2 regions of the Anaerostipes hadrus ATCC 29173 genome follow, and region 2 is predicted to be linked to the other one. Evidence: a T-box and tRNA genes for the amino acid it is inferred to sense, from the RefSeq annotation. Region 2 holds a T-box; the other holds one or more tRNA genes.
The links. The T-box of region 2 lies ahead of pheS (phenylalanine--tRNA ligase subunit alpha). A T-box ahead of a tRNA ligase gene usually reads a tRNA of that ligase, here a tRNA-Phe.
Positions count from the first base shown of each region.

Region 1: it encodes a tRNA-Phe, which carries the amino acid that the T-box ahead of pheS (phenylalanine--tRNA ligase subunit alpha) is inferred to sense. The anticodon was not compared.

Region 1 covers NZ_AP028031.1:510,925-527,546, reverse strand. The annotation lists gene QUE18_RS02530 (Rossmann-like and DUF2520 domain-containing protein) at 1-328, opposite strand, end outside; gene QUE18_RS02525 (ABC transporter ATP-binding protein) at 1,256-2,050, opposite strand; gene QUE18_RS02520 (ABC transporter permease) at 2,067-2,960, opposite strand; gene QUE18_RS02515 (ABC transporter substrate-binding protein) at 3,051-4,055, opposite strand; gene malQ (4-alpha-glucanotransferase) at 4,315-5,748, opposite strand; gene QUE18_RS02505 (NAD(P)-dependent malic enzyme) at 5,859-7,013, opposite strand; gene QUE18_RS02500 (transketolase family protein) at 7,144-8,097, opposite strand; gene QUE18_RS02495 (transketolase) at 8,099-8,959, opposite strand; gene QUE18_RS02490 (PTS sugar transporter subunit IIB) at 8,969-9,244, opposite strand; gene QUE18_RS02485 (PTS ascorbate transporter subunit IIC) at 9,277-10,662, opposite strand; gene QUE18_RS02480 (PTS sugar transporter subunit IIA) at 10,696-11,145, opposite strand; gene QUE18_RS02475 (BglG family transcription antiterminator) at 11,142-13,196, opposite strand; tRNA gene QUE18_RS02470 (tRNA-Gly) at 13,429-13,499, opposite strand; tRNA gene QUE18_RS02465 (tRNA-Phe) at 13,506-13,578, opposite strand; gene QUE18_RS02460 (HD domain-containing protein) at 13,651-14,133, opposite strand; gene QUE18_RS02455 (HAD domain-containing protein) at 14,148-14,648, opposite strand; gene QUE18_RS02450 (DUF378 domain-containing protein) at 14,831-15,037, shown strand; gene QUE18_RS02445 (electron transfer flavoprotein subunit alpha/FixB family protein) at 15,166-16,143, opposite strand; gene QUE18_RS02440 (electron transfer flavoprotein subunit beta/FixA family protein) at 16,162-16,622, opposite strand, start outside.
Region 2 covers NZ_AP028031.1:919,078-935,699, forward strand. The annotation lists gene QUE18_RS04490 (PTS sugar transporter subunit IIABC) at 1-1,063, shown strand, start outside; gene QUE18_RS04495 (DMT family transporter) at 1,230-2,111, shown strand; T-box leader at 2,149-2,379, shown strand; gene pheS (phenylalanine--tRNA ligase subunit alpha) at 2,471-3,490, shown strand; gene pheT (phenylalanine--tRNA ligase subunit beta) at 3,547-5,967, shown strand; gene QUE18_RS04510 (hypothetical protein) at 6,158-7,129, shown strand; gene QUE18_RS04515 (helix-turn-helix domain-containing protein) at 7,144-7,368, shown strand; gene QUE18_RS04520 (hypothetical protein) at 7,361-8,209, shown strand; gene QUE18_RS04525 (sodium-dependent transporter) at 8,233-9,558, shown strand; gene QUE18_RS04530 (BlaI/MecI/CopY family transcriptional regulator) at 9,776-10,153, shown strand; gene QUE18_RS04535 (M56 family metallopeptidase) at 10,165-11,544, shown strand; gene QUE18_RS04540 (hypothetical protein) at 11,573-12,019, shown strand; gene QUE18_RS04545 (helveticin J family class III bacteriocin) at 12,197-13,354, shown strand; gene QUE18_RS04550 (leucine-rich repeat protein) at 13,424-14,662, shown strand; gene QUE18_RS04555 (hypothetical protein) at 14,853-15,524, shown strand; gene QUE18_RS04560 (aryl-sulfate sulfotransferase) at 15,634-16,622, shown strand, end outside.

The sequences.
Region 1 (16,622 bases), 410 kb from region 2:
CGTACGCTCCGGTTTCTTCAATTCCAGAAAGAACAGCTGATCCTAATGATCCGCTGCAATGACAAATAAACTTTCCTTGTATCGGATAAGTTTTGACTAGTTCCCAGACTGCGGCTATTGCATCGTCTGGTACTGTTAAAAATAGAACATCACTCTTTGTTAATATTTTATCAATTGAGGTTGTAAATATCTTCTGAGTCTGTTTTTCCGTTCCACTTACCTTTGCTTGTGTACGGGTGTAACACCCTGTGACGGGTATATTGTTGTGTACAAAGTAATCATAAAGAGAGCAGCCTACTTTCCCCGCTCCGATAAATCCTACTTTCATACATGTATCACCTGCTTTCCTGCGGGTGATGTTCTAAGTTAAATTGATTTGCCGGTATGATTTCTTTCAAGAATACCATCCAGATGTTAACTATAACACCCGTGTGGGGAAATAGCAAGTATAATTTTGATTGTAATGGTGTTGCATGTATGAGTCAGAAAGAACAAGAGAAGAAATATTTATAAGAATAAAGGGTGACACTCCGCATTTTTGAAAGCGTTTTTTACAAATCGCTGATCCGCGCCTGTTCCTTTGATAACTTCCTGGCTGCGAGCCAAAATGCCCGCAGCTGCGGTCAGACAATCAACCACAGGGCGCTGCGAATTTGTAAAAAACGCATTCAAAAAGTGCTCATGTTGTCACCCTTTATTCTTATAAATATTTCTTCTCTTGTTCTTTCTGACTCATACAACGGAACACTATTCAATTCACTACACAGTGTGTATGTTAAACGATATTGGTTGATGATTTTTGTATTCGTTAACAGAAGATGAAAGGGCTTAAACAAGCACCGATTTAGCGAGTAGTTTGATGAACTGAAGTTATTGGTATTTATAATAAACACTGTCTGTCACTACAAAAATTGAAAAACGATAACACTCAACATACACACCACTTAAGTTTTCCAATCTTGTAATTGTCCACACTTTAGACTTCTGGTATATGATAAAAAATAAATAAACGATCGGAAGAGCAGCATTAGAATTTTGCCACGTTTTTTACGGATTCGCAGCCGGCTTGGTGCGTTGTTTGAGTCTCAAAAAGTTCTGGTTTTCAATACCTTTGAAGGCGAGTTACGCAAGGAAAGCCGGCGGATCAGCGATCTGTACAAAACGTGAGTAAAATTCTCTAGCTGCTCTTCCGATCGTTTATTTATTTTTTATCATATACTCGAAATCTACAGTTGGCCAACTACAAATTAAAATTTTAAGACAACAACATTCTATCGTTTGCAAATTCTCCGCCGCTGGCTTCTTCGAATTTCTGCAATAAATCTGCTACCTTAAGCTTCTTCTTTTCTTCCCCTTTCACATCATAAATGATCTTTCCATCACTCATCATGATCAGACGGTTTCCAATATTGATCGCATCTTTCATATTATGTGTTACCATCATTGTTGTAAGATTATCTCTGGCTACGATCTTCTCTGTGATATCTAGTACTTTCTTCGCAGTCTTTGGATCAAGGGCTGCTGTGTGTTCGTCTAATAATAGCAGGCTTGGTTTCTTCAGTGTTGCCATAAGCAGTGTCAATGCCTGTCTCTGACCTCCGGATAATAGTCCTACTTTGGATGTCATTCGATCTTCTAGTCCTAAGTCGAGCATTTGTAATTTTTCTTTAAACATTTCTTTTTCTTTTTTTGTGATTCCCCAGCTCAGGCCTCTTTTCTTTCCTCTACGGTTTGCCATTGCCATGTTTTCTTCAATCTGCATACCTGCTGCCGTTCCCATCATTGGGTCCTGGAATACTCTTCCTAACATGTAGGCACGTTTGTATTCTGGAAGATCTGAGATATCCTTGCCATCTAGAATGATCGTTCCTTGATCGATCGGATAGACTCCTGCTACCATGTTGAGAGTTGTAGATTTTCCGGCCCCATTTCCTCCGATGATCGTTACGAAGTCCCCAGGATCTAAGTGAAGATTGACTCCATTTAATGCTTTTTTCTCATTGATCGTTCCTTTATTAAATGTTTTATGTACATTTTTAATTTCTAACATAACTTTGCCCCTCTTTCTATGCTGGTGTCCTGCGGTGTGAATATTTTGATTTGAGAGCAGGAATACCGAGTGCTAATGCTACGATGATCGCTGTGAATAATTTCATATCATCGGTACTTAATCCGAAATGTAAAACAAGTGAGATGATCATACGATATACCATTGCTCCTCCGATCAGTGATGCAAGGATATAAGCAAAGTTAAAACGTTTTCCAAAGATAACTTCTCCGATTACAATGGATGCAAGACCAATTACAATAGATCCTGTTCCCATTTTGATATCTCCGTATCCTTGGTTCTGGGCTACTAAAGCTCCAGATACTGAGATCAGTCCATTAGAAATCACCAGTCCTAAAACTTTGGATGTATCTGTATTTCCCCCTAAAGCACGTACCATAAATTCATTGTTTCCTGTTGCCCTAAGTGCACATCCGATCTCTGTTCCAAAAAACCAGTACAGAGCTGCGATCACAATGGCTCCAATAATGACTCCAACTACCAATGTTGCCAGTGTCTGATCTACTCCTAACAGATCCATTACCTTTGTAAATGCAGTGTCTTCTCCAAGTAATGAAACATTTGGTCCTCCCATAACTCTGATATTAACGGACCATAATGCGATCATTGTTAAAATACCTGCCAAGATCGCAGGGATCATAAGTTTCGTGTGCAGCCAGCCTGTAACAAGTCCTGCTAACATTCCTCCTACAAGTGCAAATAATAATGTTACAAATGGATTGACTCCCCTTGTAATAAGGATTGCACTGATACATCCACCGAGTGCAAATGTTCCATCGCAGGATAAGTCTGCGATATCTAAGATCCTAAATGTAATATAAACTCCCAGTGCCATGATTCCCCATAATGTTCCTTGGGCTAATGCACTATAAAGATTTGTAATTAATGCCATTTTCTACCTCTTTTCTAAATGCACAGAAGTGCCTCCCGCAAATCGGAAGACACTTCCTGATCTTCTTGTAATCTTACATGCAAGAAAATCTTATTTATTATTCTTTTTCTGTGTTGTTACCATCTTAGCTTCTTTTTTTAACTTCTCTGGAATCTTAATTCCTAATGTCTTTACTGTGTCTTTATTGATGATCAGATCCGCATTTTCCTGATATTCAATTGGCATATCTTTTGGTTCAGCTTTTCCTTCTAAGATCTTTACTGCCTGCTTTGCTGTCTGCTGTCCTAACTTGTAGTAGTTAACTCCGTATGTTGCAAGTCCTCCACCTGTACACATTCCTTCTTCAGCTACGATAAATGGAATCTTAGCTTCATTTGCTACCATGGATACTGTATTGATTCCTGCTGCGATCATGTTGTCTGTTGGTGAATAGATTGCATCAACTTTACCTTTTAAGGATTCTACAACCTGACGGATCTCACTGGATTCTGATACCGTTGCATCGACTGTTGTTAATCCTAATTTCTTTGCTTCTTTCTTCGCAAGTCCTACCTGGAATTTGGAGTTTGCTTCTGCAGAACAATATAACATTGCAACTTTCTTTGCATTTGGAATTAATTCTTTTAATAGATTCATCTGTTTTGCTACTGGTGTTAAATCTGATGTTCCAGATACGTTTGTTCCTGGTTTTTTATTTGATTTCACCAGTTTGGCATCGGCTGGATCTGTAACAGCTGTTACTAAAATCGGAATATCTTTTGATTCATTGGCCATTGCCTGTGCTGCTGGTGTTGCGATCGCTAATACAAGATCGCACTTATCTGTAACAAATTGTTTGGCAATTGTCTGGCAATTTGACTGTTCATTCTGTGCGTTCTTATATTCAATCTTGATCTTGTCTCCGTCTTTATATCCAGCTTTCTCAAGACCATCCTTAAACCCTTTGTAAGATGCATCTAAAGCATCATGTTCTACTAACTGAACGACTCCGATCTTCTTCTGGTCTGAACTGTCTTTCTTGCTTGAGCAACCAACCATTGTGGATAATGCTAATGCAGCAACTAATCCTGTTGCCATGACTTTCTTTAATCTCATATTTTTCTCCTCCTTAATATCGTTCCCGATTGCATTCCTTGGCTTTAAACTTCTGAACTTTAAAACTTCAATGCTTTTATGTACTAAATTGTAGCACTATGATTTTGTGTCGTCAAGCTAATTTTATTGCTTTATATGGTACATCATATTCCATACAATCTAATATCAATTATTTTATACGCATATTTCTTTATTTCTATGCAAAAAAGGATGAAAGATTTCCCAAATTCTTTCATCCTTTTTCTTCTATCAATTTCTTCTATTGCTGTGCTTCTTCGGCTGCTTTCTTCGCATTCTCTTCTGCAACTGTACGATATTTTATTGTCAGTGTTCTGATCAGTTCTTTTAACTCATCTGTTAACTGCTCTTCTTTCACTCTCCACTCCCAGTTACCACCTACCGTAGATGGTGTGTTGATCCTTGCTTCATTTCCTAATCCAAGATAATCCTGAAGTGGGATGATCACCATATCGCTTCGACTCTCTAATGCAAGAGAAATCAAGTCTAAATGTACAGTTCCTGTTCTCTCGATCGTACTGTATTTTAAATAATGCTCTAAGAATTTCTTATCATCTTCTGATAATGTTTCGTACCATCCAACAACCGTATCATTGTCATGTGTTCCTGTGTATACAACACTATTTTCTTTGTATTTATGTGGAAGATAGATGCTGTCATCATATGCTCCAAATGCAAATTCCAGAACATTCATTCCTGGGAATCCTGTATCATCTAGAAGTTTATGCACGCTGTCTGTTAAGAATCCTAAGTTCTCTGCGATAACTTTCTTCTCGCCAAGTTCTTTCTTCATTGCTTCAAAGAAATCCATTCCTGGACCTTTGACCCATTCTCCATTAACAGCTGTCTCGTCTTCTGCTGGAATCTCAAAGTATTCATCGAATCCTCTGAAATGGTCTAATCTTAAAATATCATATAACATAAAATTATGACGTAAACGTTTCATCCACCATTCGTAATCTGTTTTCTTATGATATTCCCAGTCATATACAGGATTGGACCATACCTGTCCATCTTCTGCAAATGCATCTGGAGGACATCCACCTACAACCGTTGCCTTTCCTTCTTCATCGACTTTAAATAATTCTTTGTGGTATGTAAATGCTGTTCCATCTAAGGCTACATAAAATGGAAGATCTCCTACGATCTGAATTCCTTTGTCATTCGCATATTTCTTCAGCGCAAGCCACTGTTTATGGAAATAATACTGGCAGAAGCAGAAATAACTTTCTGGGAATTTACTTTTCTTCTCGCTCATATATTCTGCATATTCCCCGATCCAGTATTCATTGTCTTTGATAAATTTCTTATAATCTTCATCTGGATGAAATCTGAAATAAGCTTTTCTTAAAAGCTTTCTGTGATCTTCTCTGATTTTCTCATAGTCAACTTTGCCCTTGTTTTCTTCCTTAATTGATTCGAGTTCTTTTTTCTTAAGAAGTCCTTCTTCCAGTAACTGTTCTAAGTCGATATAATATGCACTTCCTGCAAAACTTGAAAACGAAAGATAAGGAGAATTTCCCGCACCGATCGTTCCTAATGGAAGGATCTGCCAGTACTTCTGGCCTGCTTCTTCTAAAAAATCTACAAATTTGTATGCTTCCTTTGAAAAGCATCCAATTCCGTAATCTGATGGTAAACTAAAAATTGGCAATAATATTCCGCTTGTTTTCATTGAATGAATTCTCCTAAAATCTCCTAAAATTTTCTCACAACTCAATATAGTATATCATAAAACATACTTCTTGAACAGAAGTGCTCTTGTACTTAATTTAATTCTATCATTTATTTCTGGCTTTCTTCTGCAACAGCTTTGGCTACTGCTTTGCAGACTCTTTCATCAAATGCACCTGGAATGATATACTCTTCATTTAACTCATCATCACTGATGATACTTGCGATCGCTCTTGCTGCTGCCATCTTCATCTCTTCTGTGATCTGTCCAGCTCTTGCATCCAGAGCTCCTCTGAAGATTCCTGGGAATACTAATACGTTATTGATCTGATTAGGGAAATCGGATCTTCCTGTTGCGATAACTCTTGCTCCACCTTTCTTCGCTTCATCTGGCATGATCTCTGGTGTTGGATTTGCCATGGCAAAAATGATCGCATCGTCTGCCATAGTAGATACCATTTCGGCTGTCACGATATTTGGTGCAGAAACTCCGATAAATACGTCTTTATCTTTGATGATCTCTGTTAATGTTCCAGTCTGTTTCTCTTTGTTTGTGATCTCTGCCATATCTTTCTGTGCTGGATTCATCCAGTCTTCTCCTGGACATAATGCACCTTTCTGGTCAACTAAGACAACATTTCCTGCGCCAAACTGTAATAATAGTTTACAGATAGAGATTCCAGCAGATCCTGCTCCATTGATCACAATGTTTGCATCTTCCATTTTCTTTCCGACAAATTTTAAGGCATTTAATAATCCTGCTGCTACAACGATGGCTGTTCCATGCTGATCATCATGGAATACTGGAATATCTAATTCTTCTTTTAAACGTTTTTCAATCTCAAAACATCTTGGTGCGGAAATATCTTCTAAATTGATACCACCGAAACATGGTGCGATATTCTTGACTGTTTTGATGATCTCTTCTGTATCTTTTGTATCAAGACAGATTGGGAATGCATCAATATCTGCAAATTCTTTAAATAAAAGGGCTTTTCCTTCCATAACAGGCATTGCTGCTTCTGGGCCGATATCTCCAAGTCCTAATACAGCTGTTCCGTCAGATACGACAGCTACTAAATTACCTTTTGCTGTATAACGATATACTTCTTCTTTATTATCACGGATCTTACGACAAGGTTCTGCGACTCCTGGTGTATAAGCTGTACTTAAGTCATCTCTTGTCTTTACTGTTACTTTAGAACGTACTGCGATCTTACCTTTGTTTTGTTCGTGCATTTCTAATGCCAGTTTGTTGTAATCCATTTTTTGTATCTCCTTTATGATTCTTCAGATTTTGCTTCTTTAAACAGTATACCTTATCAAACAAAGCGAGTCTAGTCCGAAGAGACAATCACAAAAAAGGAGCAGAACTTTTACTCTGCTCCTTCACAGCTTAAAATTGACAAATTGTTTCCTTTATCTGTTTAGCGGTCAATCCAAATTCCTCTTGTAAAAATTCTGCTGTTCCTACTTGTCCAAATTTTTCTTTGACACCAATTCTTTTTACTGGCACAGAAATTCCATTTTCTGCAATCACTTCTGAAACCGCACTTCCAAGTCCGCCATAAATTGAATGATTTTCAATGGTTACAATTTTGCTTTTCCCTTTTGCTTCCTTGATCAATAATTTTTCATCCAAAGGCTTAATTGTGAACATATCTATAACTTCTACAGAATATCCTTCTTTTTCTAATTCTTCAGCACAATCCAATGCCTCAGAAACTAGTTGCCCAGCTGCAATAATTAATATATCTTTTCCTTCTTTTAAAATATTTCCCTGTCCAATTTTAAAAGAGGAACCTTTTTTATATACATTTCGTACAGCCTTTCGATTACTCCTTACATAATGGATTCCTTCCATTTTCAAAAACTCTTTGATGATCCATTCCATTTGTACATCATCTGCTGGATCGCAGATAACTGCTCCTGGGATTTCTCTTATCAATGCTACATCTTCCCACGCTGTATGAGTTCCACCATTGGATGCCACACTAAATCCTGGATCTGAGCCATAAACATTGATTGTATTTCCTGCATATGCACCGGATAAAAATAACTGATCAAATACTCTTCTTGTCGCAAATGGTGCAAATGTATGCGTAAATGGTTTAAACCCTGTCAAAGATAATCCAGCTGCAACTCCCATCATATTAGCTTCTGCAATTCCACACTGAATAAAACGCTCTGGATTTGTCTTTTTAATTTTGGTAAATCCACTTGCTCCACCCAAATCAGCTTCAAGAGCTGTTATTTTGTCATCATCCTTCATAAGTTCCTGCAATGTCTCAACAACGCAATCTCTTAATTCTCTTCCTGCTTCCTGTCTGTTTTCTGCTAATTGAAACATTTTACCTGGCACCTCCCTTAATGAACTCATCTAACTCTTTGATTGCATCCTTAGTAGCTTTTTTAATCGTATCATTATTAAATTTTACGGAGTGATTTGCATCCAACTGTTCAAAATATGGGACTCCAGCTCCTTTTATGGAATCAAGAATAATACATACTGCCTGGTCTTTTACATTTTTGGCCCGGTTGATTGCTTCATCAATTGCTTCCTCGTCGTTTCCTTTTACAGTCTGTGTATAAAACCCAAATGCCTTCATTTTATTTTCGATACTAAATGGATTCATTACTTCTTTTGTTGTACCATCTAACTGTTTTTTGTTATCATCAATAATCACAACACAATGATTTAATTTATAATGCGCAATATATTGAAATGCTTCCCAGCATTGACCTTCATTTAATTCTCCATCTCCAACGATCAGGTATACATACTGATCTGTTTTATTCATTTTAAATCCCGTTGCAATTCCTGCCGCTGCAGATGTTCCTTGACCAAGTGATCCAGTTGTCATATCTACTCCTGGTGTTTTCAATCGATCTGGATGCGATGGAAGTTTAGTTCCACCATCATTTAATGTAAATAGCCATTCTCTGTCAAAAAATCCTTTTTCTGCAAGTACACTATACCACGCTGGGCCTGAATGTCCTTTGGATAATACAACCATATCTCTTTCTTCCCAATCAGGATTCTTTGCATCGTATCGAAGCTGCTTTCCATAAAGTACACTCATCAACTCTACAATTGATAAAGAACCGCCCATGTGTCCGTAACCACGTTTTTCCAACATTTCCAAAACGTCTTTACGAATCTTAGCTGATAAAAGCTTCAACTCCTCTAATTTATCCTTTTCCATATTCATAAATCCCTTTTATTTTTCAAACTCTGTTCTTAATTTGTTTTCTAACTCTGTTTTGTCCATAATATTATCTAAAATAACTACTCTTGGTAATTGTTTTACAAAATTTTCTAAGTCTTTTCCTACAACAAATAAATCTGCTGCTCCTTCTGCTGCATCTGATAATGAAGAATGTGTTACACTTACTCCTGATACTCCAATCTTTTGCAGAGTTTTTTCAACGTTCATACGAACTAACATACTTGATCCGAGTCCTGAACCACAACAACACATAATTGATTTAATCATAATAAATACCTCCTAAAATCTAATTCTTATTTTTAAGCTTCTTTTTTCTTTGGCATAATAACGTTATAAATAATTGGCAGAAGGAATAATACTACACATACCGCAAATAATCCTCCACCTTTTACAAACTGAGCAATATTTCCTAAAATAATTCCTGTAATAGAAAAATCTGCATCTGAAAATGTACAGTTTGCAAAGTTCAAAGATCCCATAACTGGCATACAAATTGCTGGCAGAAATGTAATTAGTAATCCATGCAGAAATGATCCTACTAGACATCCCTTTAATCCACCTTCTGCATTTGCAAAAACTCCTGCTGTTGCTCCACAGAAGAAATGAGGAATAACTCCTGGTAAAATAAGCGCTACTGGAATTAATGCCTTATTGATTCCTCCAAGAACAAATAATCCTACAATACCTCCTAAGAATGATACAAGAAATCCCATTAATACTGCATTTGGTGCATATGGGAATACTACCGGGCAGTCAATTGCAGGTTTAGCATTTGGAACGATCTTCTCAGCAATACCACGGAATGCTGGAACGATCTCACCGATGATCAAACGCACCCCACTTAAGATGATATATACACCACCTGCAAAACTTAATCCTTTTGTAATAGCCCATACAATCCAATGTGTTTGTGTTTCACCTTTAAAGAAAGCAGAAATTGTTGGGTCACTCATTCCATCTCTCACAACAACTGCTACAAATGTTACAACAACAAAGAAGATTGTCATTGTTAAACCAATTGCTACTGTTGTATCACGTAAGAAAGAAATTCTTTGTGGGAAATTCACATCTTCTGTAGATTTACTCTTATCTTTAAATAGCTTTCCGATCTGTGCTGAAAACCAATAACCAAATCCACCAAAATGTCCAAATCCAAGTTCATCTGTTCCCGTAATTTTTTCCATAGTAGGCTGACAAAGTGCTGGTGAAATTACCATGATCAGTCCAAGGATCAGTCCACCTGAAATCCATAACATTGGACCTGTTAGATTTCCAACATTTAAAATAATTGCTAACATTGCTGACATATATAATGTGTGATGTCCTGTTAAGAAAATGTAATGTAATCTTGAAAATCTTGCTAATACGATATTAGCGATCATTCCAATACACATAATATAAGCTGTATCACTTGCAAAATCAGCTAATCCCAACGATACGATTGCCTCATTATTTGGCACAACTCCCTGCATATTAAAAGCATAATTAAAAATCACACCAAAATCATTTAAAGACCCTGTCTGCAAAAAACTTGAACCTGCTGTCAGTACCAAGAATCCAACAATTGTTTTTACTGTTCCTTTTACAACATCTTCTACTGGTTTTTTCTGCAAAATCAAACCAAATAATGAAATCAGACCTACCAAAATCGCAGGTGTTGATAATATATTAATAATAAAACTCATCTTTTATCCTCCTTGTGTATCTCCATATAATTTCTACACTGCCCCAACAAACAAGTCATAAATTTCTTTTTCATTTGAAGCATCTAAAACTCTTTGCGTACTTTCTTTGCTTTCAAATAATTCTGACATCGCCTGTAGTACTTCCATATGCGATTCCGCATCTGTTGCAGCTAACGTAACAAGAATTCTTACATCGTATCCGTCTTCTTTAAATTTTACTGGTTCTTTTAATAGTGTAATGGCAATCTGACGTTTGATAACTCCTTGTTCTGTACTCCCATGAATCAATGCCACATTTTCACACAGCACATAATATGGTCCAAGTTTTTCTGTATTTTTTATGATCTCATCACTATATCTTGCTTCACAATATCCACCATCTACTAATGGTTGAACTGCTGTATAAATTGCTTCTTTCCAGTCTTTTACTCCTGCAAGAATTTTTATATTCTCCAATTTCAACATGTCATATATCTGCTTCATTTTTCCTCCTGTAAAAGTTCATACAATACATTTTTAACATCCAAAATTTCTTTCTGTCCCCATAATTTTTCTTCATTTTTTTGTTCTGAAAAAATTGTCATTATATCATTCAATAAACGAATGTGCGATTTTTGATCCTGAGCTGATAACATTAAAATAATTTTTGCAAATCGCTGCTTACCATCTAATGTTATAAATTCCACAGGCTTTTTAAAAATAGTCATTGATAAGCCCATGCTTTGTGCTCCATCTTCAATTTCTGAATGTGCAAGAAATACCTGTTTTGTAATAAACATATAGGGACCATATTGGTCTGTTTTATAAATAATGCTGTCTATATAAGACTGTCTGATCAATTTATTTTCTAATAATACCTCTCCAGAAACTTTTATCGCATCCTGCCATTTAAACTTATCTTTTATAATGCGAATATATGGATCCTCCAATATTTCATACAATCCCTTTTGAGGTTTTTTCTTATGTTCCACATATTGTTTCAGAGAATTTTTTGAAAATAGCTCAATCAATTCTTCTTTAAATTTTTGTAAATTATCATTTGTCATATATTTTGATGCAATTTCTGTAATGTTCGAAATACTGACATTATTTTCATGCTTATACTTCATACATCTTTGCAAAACTTTCATTCGATCATTATCTGTAAGAATCGGATGTACTAAAATCAGATCTTTTTCATTTTCAATTACGACTGTCGAAATCACTACATTATAATCATGTGCTCTCTCATATTCTCTTAATGAACACACGTCAACTACATCTGCATCTGGGACAAGTGTCTGAATCTCACCCCATATCATATTTGCAGTACTGACTCCATTGGGACATACGATCAAAATTCTTAATCTGTTTTCTTTTTCCTGTCCTGCACTGATAAATGCGCCAAAATGTAATGTTATATACGCAATTTCACCTTCCGGAATCGGAAATCCAATTTCTTTTTCCAAATATTTACAGGTTCTTGCTGTGAGTTCAAAGAGATCTCCATACTCATTTTTTATATTATCTAACATAGGATTCGCAAGCTGTACTCCATATCGATATCGATACATTGATGTCTTTAAATGAGCTGCCAGTGCCTCTGTTAACTCTCTCTCCTTTGAGAATCCAACTCCTGCAATTCGTGAAAAAGCTTTTACAAGTATCCTGGAAAGCCATTGTGATTCTTGCCCAGATTCTTCTTCCATAAAATCTACCGGTATACTCTGCATTCTTGATCCCAGTAAATGTAATGTCAGATATAATTGTTCACTTTCTTTTAAATCTGAAAATCTTCTAGATACCATTTCATACTCTTTCGTATCCATAATCTCCATTTTTTCTTTTTTCGAAAATTCAACAACATCTGTACGATTATCAATGGTTGAAAAGAACACTGCAATAGTGTATAACGTTCCTTGTACATATTGAACATCCAACGCGTTTTCAATATCTTTTAATCTGTCCAAAAATTCTTGTACTTTTTCTGGAGCGTCTAACGGAAGAATTCCTTTCTTATAAAAATCTGCAATTGAACTAAAATAAGAAAAATAAATACTTCTTTTTCGTACAAGATCACCCTTAATGTGATACCCTTTTCCATTTTCGTAAATCAGCTGCAGCTGATATTCAGAAATGATTCTTCCTGCCTCTTTCACATCGCTTATCGTTGTATTTCTACTCACCTGACAAAAATCCATAAAATCATCAAGAAACAAATTTCTATTTCTTTGCAAAATAGAACATATAATGATCTTTACTCGTTCTGTTGGTGTAAACACATAAGCAAGTTCAGATGGTATCATCTTTAATCCTGCACGAATCATTGCTTTTTGTTCATCGTCAATTCGTATTCCCTTTTTTCGCTCAACGACTAATTCTGACAGATGTTGTGCCTCCATCCATTCATTGATCTTGCGTATATCATAATAAACACTACGCTTAGAAATATTCATTTCTTCTGCAAGTTGTGTGATCGATGTATAGCCATCTTGATATAATAAATATTTCAACATCTCATGACATCTTACATCTAAGTTATATACGATTGACATGTTCTTACCTCCTTTTGCTTTCCATATATTTATCATACCGAATCAACTCTTAAAATAAAAGTCCAAGAAATGTACAAAGAAAAAGCACAAATCTGCAGAATGTACACAGTGCAAAATTTGTACAAAACTACTCATGTTTGTGCATTTATCGTTTAGATGGATCCTGTACTTTTATTATTTTTATGCTTAAACATAAAAAAAGAAGAATGCATAACATTCTTCTTAATAAAAGAGCGGGTGATGGGAATCGAACCCACGTGATCAGCTTGGAAGGCTGGAGTTCTACCATTGAACTACACCCGCATACAATGCCCAGAGCCGGAATCGAACCAGCGACACGAGGATTTTCAGTCCTCTGCTCTACCGACTGAGCTATCTGGGCAGTTAAATTGTTGTCTCATTTCTGCGACTTCTATACTTTATCATATTCCTCGACTCTTGGCAAGCTTTTTTTTCAAAAAATTTTATTTATCAGCCAGATTCCTGTTTTTGTCTTAAAAATCTTGCCTTTTACGGACTCAATTGTCTCTCTAGAACTTTGTTCTTCTGCAAGATTTACTAAAAAATCTGCTTCTACAAGAATCTGATAATCAATACCGTCAATCTGATCATATGTATGGTGATGTCCGATCAAATAGCAGACTCTGTCTGTTTTTGCTTTGTCATATTGTAAGTCTTCCAGCATCTGCTGTGCAACTGCCGGTCCTTCAACCTCTTGGTATTTTCCTGCACTACTGTTGTATTTTTCTTCGCTTATTTTGATACCGATATCATGTGTTAATGCAGCCACTTCCAGGATGTCTAAAATTTCCTTATCTAATCCTTCCTGTTCTCCGATCAGCTTTGCATACGCGTGTACTTTCAAGAAATGCTGGATTCTCTTTGGCTGACCTTGATAGTAATCGATCATTGCTGTTGTCACTTTATTTATATCCATCTGTTAACTCTCCTTTAGTATTTTTTGAAAAAGCTGAATAATCTTTTCTTATTTAAGATCTTAATTGCTTTGTCTGCATCTTCTTCTCTTAATCCACCTGTACAAAAATCTGTCTTGACCAGATGTTTGTCAAATCCGTGTCTATGCCATTCATATGCACCATCATCTAATATGACAAAACCTTCAATCTTCTCTTCACACTTATCCAGCCAATCTTTGATCTCATCTTCTCTTCTTCCACTGCTTAGGTATTCTGTCTTATCTATGATCTTTAGGTCGTATTTCGCTAAGATGTCAACTAGAATCTGACACCAGTCCTGCACAGCATCACTGTGTTCTGCCCATCCGTATCTCCAGGATGATGATAATACGATCTTTGCTCCTGTTGCATCTACGATTGTTTTTAAATTCTTAATGTTATCCTCATCTACAGAAATCAGCTGATCATCTTCGCATTTCTCGAATAATTGCTGTGAATTCAATACTCCGTCTACGTCTAAAAAAATAACTTTCATGCCTTTGTTCCTCCTTTACCTTCACGGTAGTCAGACATGGTCTTTGATGAGTATTATACTCTCTTTTTTTTTAAACGTAAATGTATTTTAAGGTTTTTAATACCTTGTACATAAAATCCTTTTTTTTGTAAATACTATACTGGAATTCTTTACATTTCACATCAAGGAGGTTTGATTTTATTATGGGAAATAAATGTTTGGATTGTACAGCTTTAACGCTTACGATCATTGGTGCTATAAATTGGGGATTGATCGGATTCTTCCGATTTGATCTTGTTGCATTTTTGTTTGGAGATATGAGCTGGCTGTCACGAGTTGTGTATGCACTTGTTGGATTATGTGGATTGTATATGCTGGCATTTTACCGGCATTGTGGACGTGATATATAAAAGTTTCTTCTTATTAATTATACACGGAAAGAAAGGCCAGGCTATGGCATACGCCATAATCTGACCTTTTATAAATGGTGAATATACATTAAGTATAGAAACAAGCTATTTTAAAAATAGATATTTATTTACTGTGCATCCTTGATCTTCTTGATCTCTTCGATCATAACAGGAAGCACTTTCATAACGTCTCCAACGATTCCTACATTGGCTACGTCAAAGATTGGTGCATCTTCATCTTTGTTGATTGCTACAATGTATCCAGAATTCATGATTCCTGATACGTGCTGTGTAGCTCCAGAGATTCCGCATGCAATATATAATTTTGGTGCAACGATCTTTCCAGACTGTCCAACCTGATGAATCTTTGATACCCATCCGTCTTCAATGGCTGGTCTTGTTGCTCCTACAACTCCTCCTAAGAGTTTTGCAAGATCGTCAACTAATGCGAAGTTTTCTTTGCTTCCCATTCCACGTCCACCAGATACGATAACTTCTGCTTCTTCCAGGTTGATCGTTTCTGCGATTTCTTTTACACTTTCTGTGATCTTTGCTTTGATCACATCATCAGCTACTTTTACTTCTTTGGCTACAACTTCACCCTCAGTTGGGTCTTCCACTTTCTGGAATGCTCCGGAACGTAATGTTGCTATCTGTGGTGTTGTCTTGATCTTTACATCTTCCAATACAGTTCCACCATAAAGTGGGCATGTATAGATAACTTCTCCATCTTCTGCTTTGATATCTAATACATCGGATGCACATCCTGTGTTACATTTTGCTGCAACAACTGGTGCGATATCTTTTCCATCCTGTGTTCCACCTACAAATACAGCTTCTGGATTTTCTTCTTTTACTAATTCTACTAAAACCTGAGCATATGCATCGAGATTAAACTCTTTGTAATCTTCGCTGTCGACACAGATGACCTGATCGGCTCCGGCCTTTGCTACTTCTTTTGCTGCATCTGCTACTCCACCTCCAATAACAACTGCCGTAACTTTATCGGCAAGTTTCTTGGCTGGAGATAACATTTCCAATCCAACTTTGACTGGATTTCCTTCTGCAGTTTCTACATATACCATGATATTCTTACATTCTGCCATGTCCTTTGTTCTCCCTTCCTAGAATACTTTGGCATCTGCCATCATAGCGACTGCTTTTATTGCTGAATCTTCTGGTGTTTCTTCCTGAATCTTGATTCCGGCTTCTTTCTTCGCTGGTTCATATAATTTAACGATCTGAACCTTTGCATTAGATTCTCCGACTTTTTCTTTTTCAAGATCAGCAAGATCAACTTCTTTAATATCGCCGATTGGTTTCTTTCTTGCTGCCATTTTATTCTTGATCGTTGGGTAACGTGGGTCATATTCTGGTTTTGTGACTGTTACAACACATGGTGCAGAAGCTTCTACTGTACGGTATCCTTCTTCTGTTTCCTGTTTTGCTGTCACTTTATCGCCATCTAAAGCGATTTCTGTAATATTTGTGATCACACTTGTTCCAAGTTCTTCAGCTAACATTAAGCCACCCTGTCCAAGTGCGGCATCTGTTGCTTCTTTTCCACAGAATACAAGATCAAATT
Region 2 (16,622 bases):
ACCTGGATTATATGGAATACATTGTGTTTTTGCAGGACTTGCATATATGATGATGCATGTATTGAAGATTACAGTTGGATTAACATTTTCTGGAGGGCTTATCGATCTGTTCTTTTTTGGAATCATGCAAGGACAAGAAAAAACAAACTGGATGATGGTCATTCCACTGGGAATTGTTTATTTCATAGTGTATTATTTCTTATTCCATTTTCTGATCTTGAAATTTGATATCAAAACACCAGGAAGGGAAGAAGAACCAGCACAAGAATATGAAGAAGAGCCAGAATATGAATACAGAGAAGATTTTTCAGAAGAATTATTAGCAAAGATCGCAGCGGGACTTGGAGGCAAAAAGAATATCGGTGATATTGACTGTTGTGTTACAAGACTTCGATGTGGACTGAAAGATATAAGTCTGGTGGATGATGCCATGATCAAAGAAACAGGATCAAGGGGAATTTTGAAACGAGGAAACAGCATTCAGATCATTTATGGTCCATATGTAACGGTGCTAAAATCAGAACTGGAAGATTATTTAAGGACAAGACGAGCAAAGAAAGAAATCAAACAATTACTAAAAGAAAATACACATTCCAAAGATAAAATGCAACAGGAAAGTATCGCCTGTCCGATCAAAGGATGCGTGATTGAACTAGAAGAAGTTGGAGATGAGGCATTTTCTGGTGGAATGTTAGGGGAAGGCTTTGCAGTTAAACCAGAAGAAGGAAAACTATATGCACCAGTAGATGGGATCATCGCAGCAGTGTTTAGGACAAAACATGCCCTTGCTATGGAATCCAAAGATGGAGCAGAAGTTTTGATACATCTTGGGCTTGATACAGTAAAGCGAGGTGGAAAAGGCTTCTATATGAAAGTAGAAGCTGGTCAGAAAGTAAAAAAAGGAGAGCTCATCTGTGAGTTCGACTTAGAAGATATGAGAGTAGATGGATATGTTATGACGACTCCGGTAGTTATCAGTAATAATGCGGAATACGCAAGTATTTCATTGAAACATATTGGAGAGTGTAACGTAGGGGAAGAAATACTGACCCTTTATAAATAGGTAACTATAAAATTAAATATAGATACAATTCTTAAACTTAAAAAGAAAGAATGTATTTATGATCGATATCAGATCATAAGATGCATTCTTTCTTTTTACTTGCAGACAAAAAACTACCGTAGTAAAATAAATTCAATATGCTAACGAAAGAGAAGGTTTGAAAAGTATGAAAAAAGAACAGATCAAAGGATCATTATCATTATTTTTAGCTGCGATCATATGGGGCGCTGCATTTGTTGCACAAAGTGTTGGAATGGATTATGTTGGACCATTTACATTTAATTGTGTTCGTACATTGATCGGAGGCATTGTATTGATTCCGTGTATTGCGTTTCTAAACAGAGGAAAAGTAAGGAAGAAAACATACTTCACGGAGAAAAAGAGATTGCTATTAGGCGGAATCTGTTGCGGAGTCGCATTAGCTACAGGAAGCACCTTGCAGCAATTTGGAATCATGTATACAACTGTAGGAAAAGCAGGATTTATTACAGCATTTTATATTATCATTGTTCCAATTTTGGGATTATTTTTAGGAAAAAAGTGCGGATTATCCGTCTGGATCAGCGTTGTGATCGCACTTGCAGGACTTTATTTTTTATGCATTACGGACGGATTTTCGATTGGAAAAGGGGATATCTATGTATTTTTAGGTGCAATTGCATTTTCGATTCATATTTTAGTGATCGATTATTTTACACAATTTAATGATGGAGTGAAAATGTCATGTATTCAGTTTTTTATCTGCGGGATTCTTTGTTTTGTTCCAATGATGCTTTTTGAACATCCGGAGATTAGCATGATCTTACTTGCATGGAAACCAATCTTATATGCAGGAGTGATGTCATGTGGAGTTGCTTATACATTACAGATCGTGGGGCAGAAGAATATGAATCCTACGGTAGCATCGTTGATCCTTAGTCTGGAATCTGTGACCTCTGTGATCGCTGGCTTTTTAGTTCTGCATCAGAATTTGAGCCATAGAGAGTTGATAGGGTGTGGGTTGATGTTTATAGCAATCGTATTGGCACAACTTCCACAGAAAATTTAATTGACAAATGCCATAAGAATGTTATAGAATAATAACGTTAAAGGCATTGATGGTGCACAGTAAGAAACCAAAAGTTTCCGAATTTCACACCGTAGCTGTATCTCTGAATGCGATGCAACAATCATTTTCATATCATGTATCAGTAGGAGATAACGGAGTCTGCCCGTTATGCAGAGACTTAAGTGCTTATGGTAATTAAGAAGAAGTTTAACGATACCATAGGAATTAGGGTGGTACCGCGAGTATATATTAAGAACTCGTCCCTTTGCGGACGGGTTCTTTTTCTTTTGCCTGAATACAGAAGAAAAAGTAACCTGATCCGAGAATATAGAAAAGATCAATAAAGGAGAACTAAGCAGATGAAAGAGAGATTAGAGGCAATCAAGAAAGCTGCCTTGGAGAAAATCGAGCAAGCAGATGCAATGGATAGTTTAAATGATATCCGTGTATCTGTACTGGGTAAAAAAGGTGAATTAACTCAGGTATTAAAAGGAATGAAGGACGTAGCCAAAGAAGAACGTCCGATCGTTGGACAGATGGTCAATGATACCAGAGCAGTCATCGAAGAAGCATTAGAAAAAGAGATGACATTATTAAAGAAAAAAGTTCGTGAAGAAAAGATGAAACGTGAAGTCATCGACGTTACATTACCTGGAAAAACTCATGAAAAAGGACATCGTCATCCAAACCAGATCGCGCTGGAAGATTTAGAGAGAGTATTTATCGGTATGGGATACGAAGTTGTCGAAGGACCAGAAGTAGAATACGATAAATACAACTTTGAAATGTTAAATATTCCTGCAAATCATCCTGCAAAAGATGAACAGGATACATTCTATATCAACAAAGATATCGTGTTAAGAACACAGACATCTCCTGTACAGGCTCGTATCATGGAAACAGGACAGATGCCAATTCGTATGATCGCACCTGGACGAGTATTCCGTTCTGACGAAGTAGATGCAACACATTCTCCATCTTTCCATCAGGTAGAAGGATTAGTTGTAGATAAAGGAATCACATTTGCAGACTTAAAAGGAACATTAGAACAGTTTGCAAAAGAATTCTTCGGACCAGATACCAAAGTAAAATTCCGTCCACATCATTTCCCATTTACAGAGCCAAGTGCGGAAGTAGACGTGACATGTTTCAAATGTGGTGGAAAAGGATGCCGTATGTGTAAAGGAAGCGGATGGATCGAGATCTTAGGATGTGGAATGGTTCACCCACACGTGCTTGAAATGTGCGGAATCGACCCAGAAGTATATTCAGGATTTGCATTTGGAATCGGTTTAGAGCGTGTCGCATTATTAAAATACGAGATCGACGATATGCGTCTGTTATACGAAAACGATAAGAGATTCTTATCACAGTTCTAAGAGAAACGATAAGAATATTTCGAATAGAGAAGATAGAATAAAGGAGAATAAAAGTAATGGATACACCAATTTCATGGATCAAAGCTTATGTGCCTGATCTTGATTGCACACCACAGGAATATGCAGATAAAATGACATTATCTGGTTCCAACATGGAAAGTGTCACATATTTAGATAAAAACTTAGAAAAGATCGTAGTCGGAAAGATTGAGAAGATCGAAAAACATCCAGACGCAGACAAACTGATCATCTGTCAGGTGAATGTTGGAGATGAAACAGTTCAGATCGTAACAGGAGCACCAAACGTATCAGAAGGAGACTTAGTACCAGTTGTCTTAGACGGTGGACGAGTTGCCGGAGGACATGACGGTGGAAAGAACCCAGAAGACGGAATTAAGATCAAAAAAGGAAAACTTCGTGGAGTAGAATCTTTTGGTATGATGTGTTCTATTGAAGAACTTGGAAGTTCCAGAGACATGTACCCAGAAGCACCGGAATATGGAATCTACATTTTCAATAAAGACGTAAAACCAGGAGATGATGCAGTTGAAGCTTTAGGACTTCGCGATGCAGTTGTCGAATTCGAGATCACATCAAACCGTGTAGACTGCTTCAGCATGATCGGTATGGCAAGAGAAGCAGCCGCTACATTTAAGAAAGACTTCTTTCCACCAGTTGTCACAAAGACTGGAAATGATGAAGATGTCAATGATTACATCAAAGTAAGAGTCGAAGACGAGGATCTTTGCCCAAGATACACAGCAAGAGTTGTAAAAAATATCAAATTAGCACCATCACCAGAATGGATGCAGAGAAGATTAGCTGCGATGGGAATCCGCCCGATCAATAACCTGGTTGACATCACAAACTACGTGATGGAAGAATTCGGACAGCCAATGCATGCATACGATCTTGATACGATCGCAAACAAAGAGATCGTCGTACGCCGTGCAAAAGCAGGAGATAAATTCACTACATTAGATGGTGAAGAAAGAACAATGGATGAAAATGTCTTAATGATCTGTGATGGAGAAAAAGAAATTGGTATCGCAGGTATCATGGGTGGAGAAAACTCTATGGTAACAGATGATATCAAGACATTATTATTTGAAGCAGCATGCTTTGATGGAACCAATATCCGACTTTCTTCTAAGAGAATCGGTTTAAGAACCGATGCATCTGGTAAATTCGAAAAAGGATTAGACCCAGAAAATGCAATGGCAGCGATGGATCGTGCATGCCAGCTGATCGAAGAATTAGGAGCAGGAGAAGTTGTTGGAGGAGCCGTTGATGTTTATCCAAATCCAGTCAAACAGATCCGCCTTCCATTAGAAGTAGACAAGATGAATGCCCTTCTTGGAACAAATGTATCCAAAGAAGAAGTCTTAGAATATTTCGGAAGAATCGACCTTGGATATGATGAAGCAACAAATGAAGTCATCGTACCATCCTTCCGTCAGGATCTTCACCGTATGGCAGACCTTGCAGAAGAAGTTGCAAGATTCTACGGATATGATAACATCCCAGTTACATTACCAAACGGAGAATCCACAGCCGGTAAGAAACCATTCAAGATCCGTGTTGAAGATGTCTGCAGAAATGTAGCAGAACAGAACGGATTCTGTGGTGGAATGACATATTCCTTCGAAAGTCCAAAAGTATTCGATAAATTATTATTAGATGAAAATGCAAAAGAACGTCAGGCAATCGAGATTTCAAACCCATTAGGAGAAGACTTCAGTATTATGAGAACAGTTTCCTTAAACGGAATGTTAACATCTCTGTCTACAAACTTAGCACACAGAAATAAAAATGTAAGATTATATGAATTTGGAAATATCTACATTCCAAAATCATTACCATTAACAGAATTACCAGATGAAAGAATGCAGATGACACTTGGAATGTACGGAGAATGTGATTTCTTCACATTAAAAGGTGTTGTAGAAGATATGCTTGATTCCTTAGGATTAGGTGGAAGATCTGAATATGCACCAACAGGTGAACATCCATTCTTACACCCAGGAAGAGCAGCAGATGTGACGATCGATGGAGAAAAAATCGCCTACATCGGACAGATTCATCCAGAAGTTATGGATAACTATAACATGAAAGGTGAAGTCTATGTAGCGGTCATTGACATGCCAACATTAGTACCGAAAGCAACCTTCGACCGCAAATACGAAGGAGTAGCCAAATTCCCAGCAATGAAACGTGACTTAAGTATGGTTATGAAGAAAGACATCTTTGTTGGACAGCTTGAGAAGATCTTCAAAGATAAAGGTGGAAAACTTCTCGAATCCTACGAATTATTCGATGTCTACGAAGGAGACCAGATCGAAAAAGGATATAAATCCGTAGCATACTCCTTAACATTCAGAGCAAAAGACCGTACATTAGAGGACGCAGAAGTATCTAAGATCGTTGAGAAGATTCTTGATGAACTGAAGAAATTAGGCGTTGAATTACGTGCTTAATTGTGATCGAAAACAAAATAAAGTGAGAATTAAAATCCTCTGGCAGATAATAGTGTCAGGGGATTTTTTGTTCACCAGAAAGAAGTTTATATTCCAAAGGAAACTTTTTCTAAAAATTATTGTTTTTCAATAATTTTTATGCTACAATAATCTTGAAATTATCGAAAAACAATAATTGGAGGTAGATAGGATGAAATCAAACATAAATAAACTAATCCTGATCGAAGTCATCGCAGGAATCCTTTTTGCATTTATAGCAAGCAAAATCCTACATATGACAGCAGCACTACAGATCATGTACTTACCATTTGAACTCATAGGAAAAGGGCTAAGATTTCTATCCCTAAGTTCAGCAATAGGAAATGTCATCGCGATCATCATATACGCAGTCATTTCAATGATACCAGCAATCTATATCATCTATCAGAGAAAAAGAGGAAGAACACAGAAAGAAGACATATTACTTGTTGCATTCACAGGGCTATTATTTTATTCCATGTATATGTTCATCAATCCAGGACTCATGTATCAGAAAATGCCAGACATTTTTTCAATGGACCAGAATAGTCTGATTGTAATGAAAATTATTTACGCATTCATCATTTACAGCGTCCTGATTATGTGGTTGATCATGAAAGCAATCCGTTTTCTTGGAGATGACAGCCAGAAGAATTGGAAAAGCCGCTTATATTTTGGGATGAAAGGACTCATTGCTGCGCTAGTCAGTTATTATACGCTTTTGATCACATATGCAAAGACATTCGAACTGCTTCATAAGAGCGAAAATAAACTGCAAAATGTATCTTCAATAGAATGGCTTAAATCAGTATTACAGTTATTACCAATCATTATGACAATCCTGCTATTTATCAACATCATTCATGTAGTAAAAGCAATCGAAGATCATAAGGAAGAGCAGCAGATGATGACAGTGGCAAGACTCGCAAGTGTTGCAAAGGTTACCGCAGTGGTTACAGTCATATCAGATTTTATCCTGAATTTTTATCAGTTTTTATTAGGAGCAACCTTACAGAATGTAAATGTTACATTTGCACCAGATGTATCCATGGAACCATTGATCATAGCATTTGGAGCATTGATCTTCTATGAATACTTCAAGCGGACCAAACAACTAAAAGAAGAAAATGACCAGTTTATATAGAAGGAATGATAGTTATGGCAATTAAAATACATTTGGATGACATCTTAAAAGAGCGAAATATGACATCCAAAGAATTATGTAAAAAAGTCCATATTACAGAAGCAAACCTGTCAATCTTAAGAAGCGGCAAGGCAAAAGGAGTGCGTTTCTCAACGATCAATAAGATCTGCTATTATCTTGAGTGCGATGTTGGAGATATCTTGAAATTTGACGGGAGATTGGAGGAAGAAGATGAGTAGGGGAATCAGAAAAACAGGAATATTTATAGCGGTTATGCTTACGGTAGTAGTCTTAACAGGATGCCAGATTGCAAAGAAGGACGAAAGTGGACAGGCGAAGGAAGAATTATATGGAGCTTATGCAGTTGTAGGGGACAGGATACCAGACGGTAAGATAGCTGGAGTGAAAGATAAGAAAGGATTTGTGCATTTTAAGAAAATAAAAGGATATTTTCTATATAAATATATGCCAGAAAAAGATACTGTCAGTATGGATGGAGATCCACAGTTGACACATTTTAATTTCGTATCAAACGTTGATGGACAAATGGATGATAAAAATAATATCACATCGAAGGAAAAAGAACAAAAAGTAAAGGCAACAATGTATGTTCAAGAAACAAAAGGCATAGTAACAACAAGTCTGGGAATGATTTGTAAAAGATCAGATGGAACAGTTTATTTAAAGAATGCAGATGGATTTATGGGATGTGCATCAGTGCAGGATTTTGGAAAAGGTCAGTCAATGACACTAAACTTTTCATCGGATGTGGGAGATAAAAAAATCAGTTATGAAGTGGAATTTAAAGCAGACCATGCAGTAAGAAAGATTCAGATTATCGAAATGAACAAAGATGATGTCAAGATCAAAAAAACAGCCTATATTTCACCTAAAATAAAACAATACCAGATGCAAAAAGATACAGCATATGTTATTATAAATGAACAGCTGATCGGTATGAAAGGTCAAACGATCAACAGACAGAAGATACATTCAGCAAAGAAGAATTTCACATATAAATGGAAGCAGCTTGGAGATAATGGAGTATTGACACCGACAGACTTGAAGTTTAAAAAGTAAAATCAGGAGGATAAAATTAAAATATGAAAGATAAAAGAGAATCATTTAACAGCAGGTGGGGATTTATCCTCGCCTGCATTGGTTCGGCAGTTGGTATGGGAAATATATGGATGTTTCCGACAAGGGTATCTTTGTATGGAGGGGGTTCCTTTTTGATCCCATATTTTATCTTTGTCGTTGTGATCGCATCCACTGGTGTGATCGGAGAGATGAGTTTTGGACGTGCGGCAAGGTCTGGACCGATTGATGCATTTGGGATGGTCTGTGAGAAGAAAGGAAAGAGAAAAGTCGGGGAAGGGTTAGGAATGATACCAGTTCTTGGTTCTCTTGCTATGGCAATCGGATATACAGTTGTGATGGGGTGGATCTTAAAATATGCTGTTGGAACTTTCACAGGGGCAACACTTGCACCAAAGACGATCGAAGAATTTGGTGGACGTTTTGGAACAATGGCATCTGCATTTGGAAATAACATCTGGCAGATTCTTGCTTTGATCTTATGTATGTGTATTTTGATCTTTGGTGTAGGAGCAGGGATCGAGAAAGCCAATAAGATTTTAATGCCAATTTTCTTTGCGCTGTTTGTGATCCTTGGAATCTATGTGGCATTTCAGCCAGGGGCAGCAACGGGATATCAATATATTTTCAGAGTCGATAAGGCGGCCATCTTAGATCCAAAGACATGGATCTTTGCACTAGGACAGGCCTTCTTCTCCTTATCCGTCGCAGGAAATGGAACATTGATCTATGGATCGTATTTATCCGATGAAGAAGACATCCCATCATCTGCGGCAAGAGTTGCATTTTTTGACACGCTCGCTGCGATGCTTGCAGCACTCGTGATCATCCCAGCTATGGCAACAACTGGAGCAACACTGGATCAAGGAGGACCGGGGCTGTTATTTATCTATCTTCCAAACTTGATCAGCTCCATGCCAGGAAGTACGATCATCGCGATCATCTTTTTCGTTGCAGTGCTTTTTGCGGGAATGACATCACTGATCAATCTCTACGAAGCACCAATTGCAACCGTACAGGAAAAGCTTCATGTAGGAAGAAAGACCGCCTGCGTGATCATCGCAGTGATCGGCGTGATCGTCTCCTTATTGATCCAGGGCATCGTATCTGACTGGATGGATATCCTATCCATTTACATCTGCCCACTAGGAGCAGGACTCGCAGGAATCATGTTTTTCTGGATCGCCGGAAAGAAATATGTAGAAACACAGATAAACAAAGGAAGAGAAACAAAATTTACAAAGATGTATTATCCAATCTGCAAATATATTTATGTACCAATTTGTATTTTGGTATTGGTGCTTGGGATTGCGTTAGGCGGAATTGGGTGAGGAATGAAGAATCGTAGTTAAGGTATATCTTGGCTGCGATTTTTTCTTATATGAAAGTAAACAAATTAAGTTCCAAGAAATCATACGAAATTGCAAGAAAAGGATATTTACATTTAAGAAGATTTTTGTTATGATATAACTATCAAAGTAGAAGTATCATCGAATATGATATGACTATAAATATAGAATAAATAACAAAGATAAAGGGGATTTAGCTATGGAATTAAAAGAATTAACAAGTGCAGAACAGGTTGTGATGAAATGTATCTGGGATTATGGAAAGGATATGCCATTACAGCAGCTGATTGAAAATCTAAAACAAGATTACGGAAAAGATTATAAAAGAACAACGATCCGTACATTTGTCCTTCATTTAGAAGAGAAAGGATATGTGACAACATATCAGATTGGGAAATATTCTTATATTAATTATCTGATCGAAGAGCAGGATTATAAAGAACAGGAATTGGAAAAGACAAAGAATTTCTGGTACAAAGAATCTGGATTTGATCTGGTGAAGACATTATATAAAGGAAAATTAAATGAGGGGAAACTAAAGAAACTCAAAAAGTTGTTAGAAGAAATCGATGATTGACAGGAGAAGATATGATAGACATAAGAGAGATATTGGTTAGGATATTTAGTGCGATATTTTTATCCATGTGCACTGGAAGCTGTATGTTTGTTTTCTGGATGGCACTAAGAAAGTTTTTTGCAGATAAGATTCGTCCAAAAGTCTATGATTTGATATTAAAGATCATTCTAATTGCTTACTATGTTCCGGCAGGATATCTGTTGGTAAATATTTTTTTTGATAATGGGTATGTATTTGATTTTACAGGTACTATCATCAAGGCTTTTTATGCTATATCGTTGTTCTGGCTGGCTGGAGCAATTGCAACAGTTCTGAAGTTTGGAGAACGAACTTTTCGAATTAGAAGAGAAAAAGAAAGATGCTTTCCATGCAAGATGTATGTGCAAAAGATCTTTGAAGATTGTAAAAGAGAGCTTGGAATTCGCAGATCAATAGAAGTATTACAAGGATATCGCATTCAGATTCCAATGACAGCAGGAATATTAAAACCATGTGTGTTTTTACCTGTGGAAGATATGGAAGAAGAACAATTAAAAACGTGTATTTACCATGAACTCACACATTATAAGAAGCACGATATATTTTGGAATTATATAGCATGTCTGATGGTATGTATTCACTGGTATTGCCCATGGATCAGAACTGTATTTCGTAAGAACGATGAATGGAGCGAGGTGATCTGTGATCTATCAGCGATTGGTTATGTAGGATCAGCGAAGCGTTATTTTACAACGATTTTTGAGATGAGTCAGAAAAGTCAGGGAATCAAAGCATATCGGGCAGCATGTCTGTTTGAAAGCCGAGATAGTTTAGAACAAAGAATCTACTATGCAATGATGTATCGAAAACAAAAGAAGATAAAATATGCTGCGGTGATTGCAATGACCGTGATATTTTGTGGAATGAGTGTAACCAGTATTTTGGCTGCAAGTAAGGGATATCAAAAGGCGTATACAAAATGGGTACAAGAAACGGAAGTAGAAATAGAAGAACCAGATGATGAGGAAGAGGAGAGAATATCGTATGAAGAAAAAACGGGAGTTTTGGGAAATGATAAGAGTGAAACGATAAAGAAGATAAATTTTAAAAAGATGGATGCGATGACATTGGAGACTTATGTAAAGGCAGGAAAAAGGCTTCGATATAAAGGATTAACTCCGAAACGAAATGAAAATATAGAAATTTTTATAACAAGTCAAAAAAATTTTAAGGGGATAAAAGTTGGGATTATTGATTCACAGAATAGGATTAGATACATACAGGACAGAGGGAGAGATTTAGTTGAACATAGATTTAAGATAGAAAAAGAGGGGAAATATGATGTGTTTATTGAAATGGAGGATAAGAAAGATGTAAAAATTGTTGGAATGATTAATATTGATGATGATTAAAGAGATGGAGGAATAGGAGGAGAAAACGATGATAAAATATATAAAAATAATGGTAACAGTATTTACACTTTTAATTAGTTGTTCAGTGACAAATATATTTGCAAGTGATACGAATGATGTTATAGAAGAAAAGATAGATATATCAGAAAATATTATTGATGAAGTTGGAGAGGAAGACTTTGAACTGTTGTCTAATTCGATAACAGTTAATTGGACAGTGAAAAATGGAGTTAGAAAGAAAACTAAAGAATTTTATAAAAAGAAAGGAAGTAGTATCAATATTAGGTTACAGATAGCTCCAAAAACAAAAAGTGTCAAAGTAGGATATTTAGATGCAGATAAAGTAAAACATTATAAAACTGTTAAAGCAGAAATCAATCACAATTTTATAATACAAAAAACAGGATATATAGAGGTGTTTGTTGAAAATAGTAGTGGAAAAACTGTAACGGCAAGTGGAACTTATACTAAGTAATATTTTATTTATAAATGTATTTTATAAGAGGTGATGCAATATGAACAATTAAAAAATCCATGTAATACGAATGGCTGCCACCTACCTATCTGTAATATATACAGATAGCTGTATCACATGGATACAATAATGATAGCAGAAAATGAGGGAAAATAAAAGAATGAAAGGAAAAAGTTTATGAAATTAAAACAATTTGTATGTAAAGCAGCAAGTATTGCAATGTGTGCTATGATTATTGGAACAACTGTAGTTTCAGTGAATGTTAAGGCAGATACGAAAGCAACAGAAAGTACAGTAGCACTAGATACACATGATGACGATGGTGTTGCGGGTATTTTGGAACAAGATGATTTTGATACACTAGAAGAATATCAGAAATATTTAGAGACACACCCAAAAGTACAGACACGGCAAAGTCGTGTATCAGCGAATAAAAATGTAAAAGCAGCAGCTACTTTAAGATATAAAATTAAAGGATTAACAAATACAGCTGCAATTCAAAAAACATATATTGGATCTACATATATTTATGTGATTCAGAGAATTGGCTCAGACTCACGTTTATCAAGATGTTTGATTAATGGGTCAACAGCTACATATCAAGATCATATGACATTAAAAAACTTTGGTCATGGACAGACTTTGGAATGGTTTGAACATAATTCTAAAGCATATTTCTGGGTTACATGTAAAGCAAATGAAGCGTATAAATTTAAATGGGGAACTCAAATTGGAAGAATACAATATAAAGCTAAAGGAAGTGTAGATTATACAGAAATCCCAAGATTTTCTCATATGAGTTATGCAAATAAAAGTGGGACATCGATTGGAGAAGTGAAACGTGTAGATGCAGCATTGTCTAGTGATAGGAAAAAAGTATTTTTCTGGGTAATGGATAATACAGGAGAAATTCAATATAGTTTTTATAATGCGGAAAAATTAAATGCTGAATTGGATAAAAAAGAATCTGAAGAATCTAAATTTGTTCCATGTACATCAAGTGCAGTAAAATCAGCTTGTTATGGATCGTTTAGACAATCTGGAAGTAATCGTGTATTACCGAATGATTCATGTCAGGGATTAGAATTTTCTGATGGAGATTCTATTTATATTATTGGAGGTGCTGCCGGACAAAAACCGGGAATAGCAAAGTTAACAGGAAGTGGATCAAGTTATAAATATTCTTGCCTTGTTACAGCTACACATAATAATTTTGGAGGTAATGCGGAATCTGAAGGAATTCAATTAAAGGGAGATTACGTATATTTCGGGATTAGTGATAAACAAAGTAGCGATAAAGCCTGTATTTATTCTATTCCAAAAAGTGCGTTTTAATTTAAGTCTGGCTATGTTAAAATATATAATATAAACATTAATAAATTAAAATTATAAGGAGGTAGCAAGATGGTAAGAAAACGTATGGTATCAACAGTCATGAGCTTAATGATGGCAGCAGCAGTACTGACGACAGTTCCAGTGACTAACAATGTAAAGGCAGCAGATAAAGAGATAACAAGTGGGGATTATACTTATGTGAAAGAAAGCAATGGAAAGACTTCCTATGCAGTGCTTACAAGCTATAGAGGAAGTGAGACAAATCTTGTCATTCCAGAAGAACTGGATGGATTACAGGTAAAAGCAATTTCACAGGGATTTGAAAAAAATCTGAAAATAAAAAGTATTATATTATCAAAAAATATTGCACCAGCAAAAGAAACACACAGAGATTTGGAAGTGCTAAATGAAATTGAAACATTGGAAGAGATTCGTGTAGCAAAAGATAATCTGTCTTATCAGGCACAAGATGGAGTTTTATATAGCAAAGATAAGAAACAATTGTTTAGCTATCCAAAATCTAAAAAGTCCGAAACATATAACATGCCTGCTTCTGTAAAAAAAGTAGAAGAATTCAATGCCCTAATAAATCTTAAATATTTAAAGAATCTTACATTATCAAAGAATTTATCAGTAACACCAAGCTGTAATGACAGTAGTATTGAATCTGTAACAATTCCGGGCCAGATAGGCGGTATTGATGAAAGCAGTTTTGAAAATTGCAACAAATTAAATAAAGTTACAATTACAAAAGGTCTGAGATTTATTAATGATTATGCATTTTTTGAATGTAAAGCATTAAAAGAAATCAAACTGCCAGAAGGACTTCAAAGTATTGGAGTAGGAGTATTTTATAGAACAGGAATTAAACAGCTGACAATCCCTGGATCTGTTGTAAAAATTGATGTAATTGACAAGAGTATAAAATTAAGTAAACCATCTTATTTGAAGAAATTCAAAAGAGACTCAGGTGCTATTTATTACGAAGCAAGAGCCACAATCAAAGCATCTGGCAAAAAAGCTGTCACATACAAAGCATCCAGAATTACAAAGATTAAAGCAAAAACAAGCAAAGTAACGATCCAAAAAGGAAAGACAACAAAACTACAGACTAGAGTATACATTTCCAAGAAACTGAAAAAAGGATACTTAGATCCAGAGATCTTAAAATTCACAACATCCAATAAAAAAGTAGTGAAAGTATCCTCAAAAGGAACGATCAAAGGCTTGAAGAAAGGAAAAGCAACGGTCACAGTAAAACTTCGTACAACAGGAAAGACATATAAAGTGAACGTGAAAGTAAAATAGGAAACAATAAAGTAAAGATACATGGTAGAACAGGACATTCCAGCGAAAGCAGGGATGTCCTGTGTTTTCTTATGCAGCATTCCTTGTTATTTGCAATATCAAATGGTAGAATTAGGAATATTCAAAGTGAATCAATCTGTAATATGGAATGGAAAACAAACTGATACAACAAAGGAGAAACGAAACAATCATGCCAGGATACATTTTACATTTAACTGCTGCCCAGATGTTTCTAAAGACACAAAAAGGACAGAAATTTTTAAAGACAAAACAAGATAAAAATAATTTTCTGATCGGAAATCTTCTGCCAGATACAACAAAGATCAAAGCAAGATCCCATTTCAGAGATCCAAAATATCACGATCGCATGATAGAATACCCGGAAACAAGCTGGTTTATCAAGAAATATAAGCATCTTCTATCAAACAGCAGTGTGGTCGGATATCTCTTTCATCTCTACATCGATCGAAGATTTTTCAAATACTATATGCCAAGGATCGTAGAGTTTCGAAATGCACAAGATGAGAGAGAAGAAAGAAGAGATATGGTAAAAGATGTCTTATTAAAACGGACAGGACAAAGATTATCAAAGCAGGATTTTTTCTCAGAGAAATACTACTATGGGGACTACACAAAGATGAATATGTACCTTGTAAATCGTTATCAGATTCCGACAACACTTGATCCCAATATATCAAATCCTGGGATCAAAGAAGTTGATTATGAGGATGTAAAGCAGGTGTTAAAAGAATTAAAAACATATATGAAAGTACCAAAAGATGCAGTAAAGAACGTGAGAGTTTTTGACGTGGAAGATCTTCTTTTCTTTTTGGAAAACGCAGTAGGTGTATTTAAAATCTAAGTTTGGATAACATACAAATACAGGAAATTTTTTCATTATATAACAAAAAAGTTGCAAATATTACAAAAATATGACATAATACCATAGAAATAACTTTAAGGAGGACAACATGATGAAAACTGTAAAGGAAATTGTAAAGAGGGAACGTCAAAAGAGAAGAAGACGTGTGGGGATTATGATCGTATTGATCGCTTTATGTGCAACAGCAATTTTCTTTGGAACCAAAGCTTATCACAATTACAAGGAAGAGGAATTCTTCAAGAGTGTGAAAGAAAAAGAAATCAAAGTAACTCCAAAAAGCATAACGCACAAACAGACAGATATCTTTACACAAAGTTATCAAAAAGAAACGGATGATCAGTTGAAAGCATTAAAGAAAGGCAAAAATTATACTTTCAATAAGCCCTTAATCGTCTGGAATGCATATGGAACATACACAACATCTTTGTACTATTATGCAAAAAATGATCGTGCATCTTATGCAGTATGTACTGTAGAAGCCAGCGAAGCAGGTGCGAGTCCATACAAACGTACATTGAAATCTGTATCTGGAAAGAAATATGTGACAACACATGAATATCAGATCAAAGGACTTGTTCCAGGAGCGAAGAATAAGATCACAATGCAATTCTTTAATGAAAATGGAAGAGCTGTCGGGAAAACACATTTCTACGTGACAGCACTGAAAGATGATGTCATTCCTGCAATTCTTAAGAAGAATACAGGGACAAGCAAAGCAAAGATGAGCGATGGCCTGTTTTGCCTGTTTGGACATGATAAAGCGGATGTGTCAAACATCTATCTGTATGATAATAATGGAGTGAGCAGGGGAAGAATGCCTTTGAACAAATATCGTACAGACCGCTTTTTATTTATCAAAGGACAGCTGGTATATTCTTATGACTATAATAAAATTGCATTTACGAATTGTATAGGAAAAGTGACAAGGACCATTGATATTGGGAATTATCAATTTCATCACGATTTCCGTTATGACAAGAAACACGATAAGATCATTTGTCTGGTAAATAATCTGGACAAAGATACGATTGAAGATACGATCGTACAGGTGGATGTAAAGACAGGAAAGACAAGTAT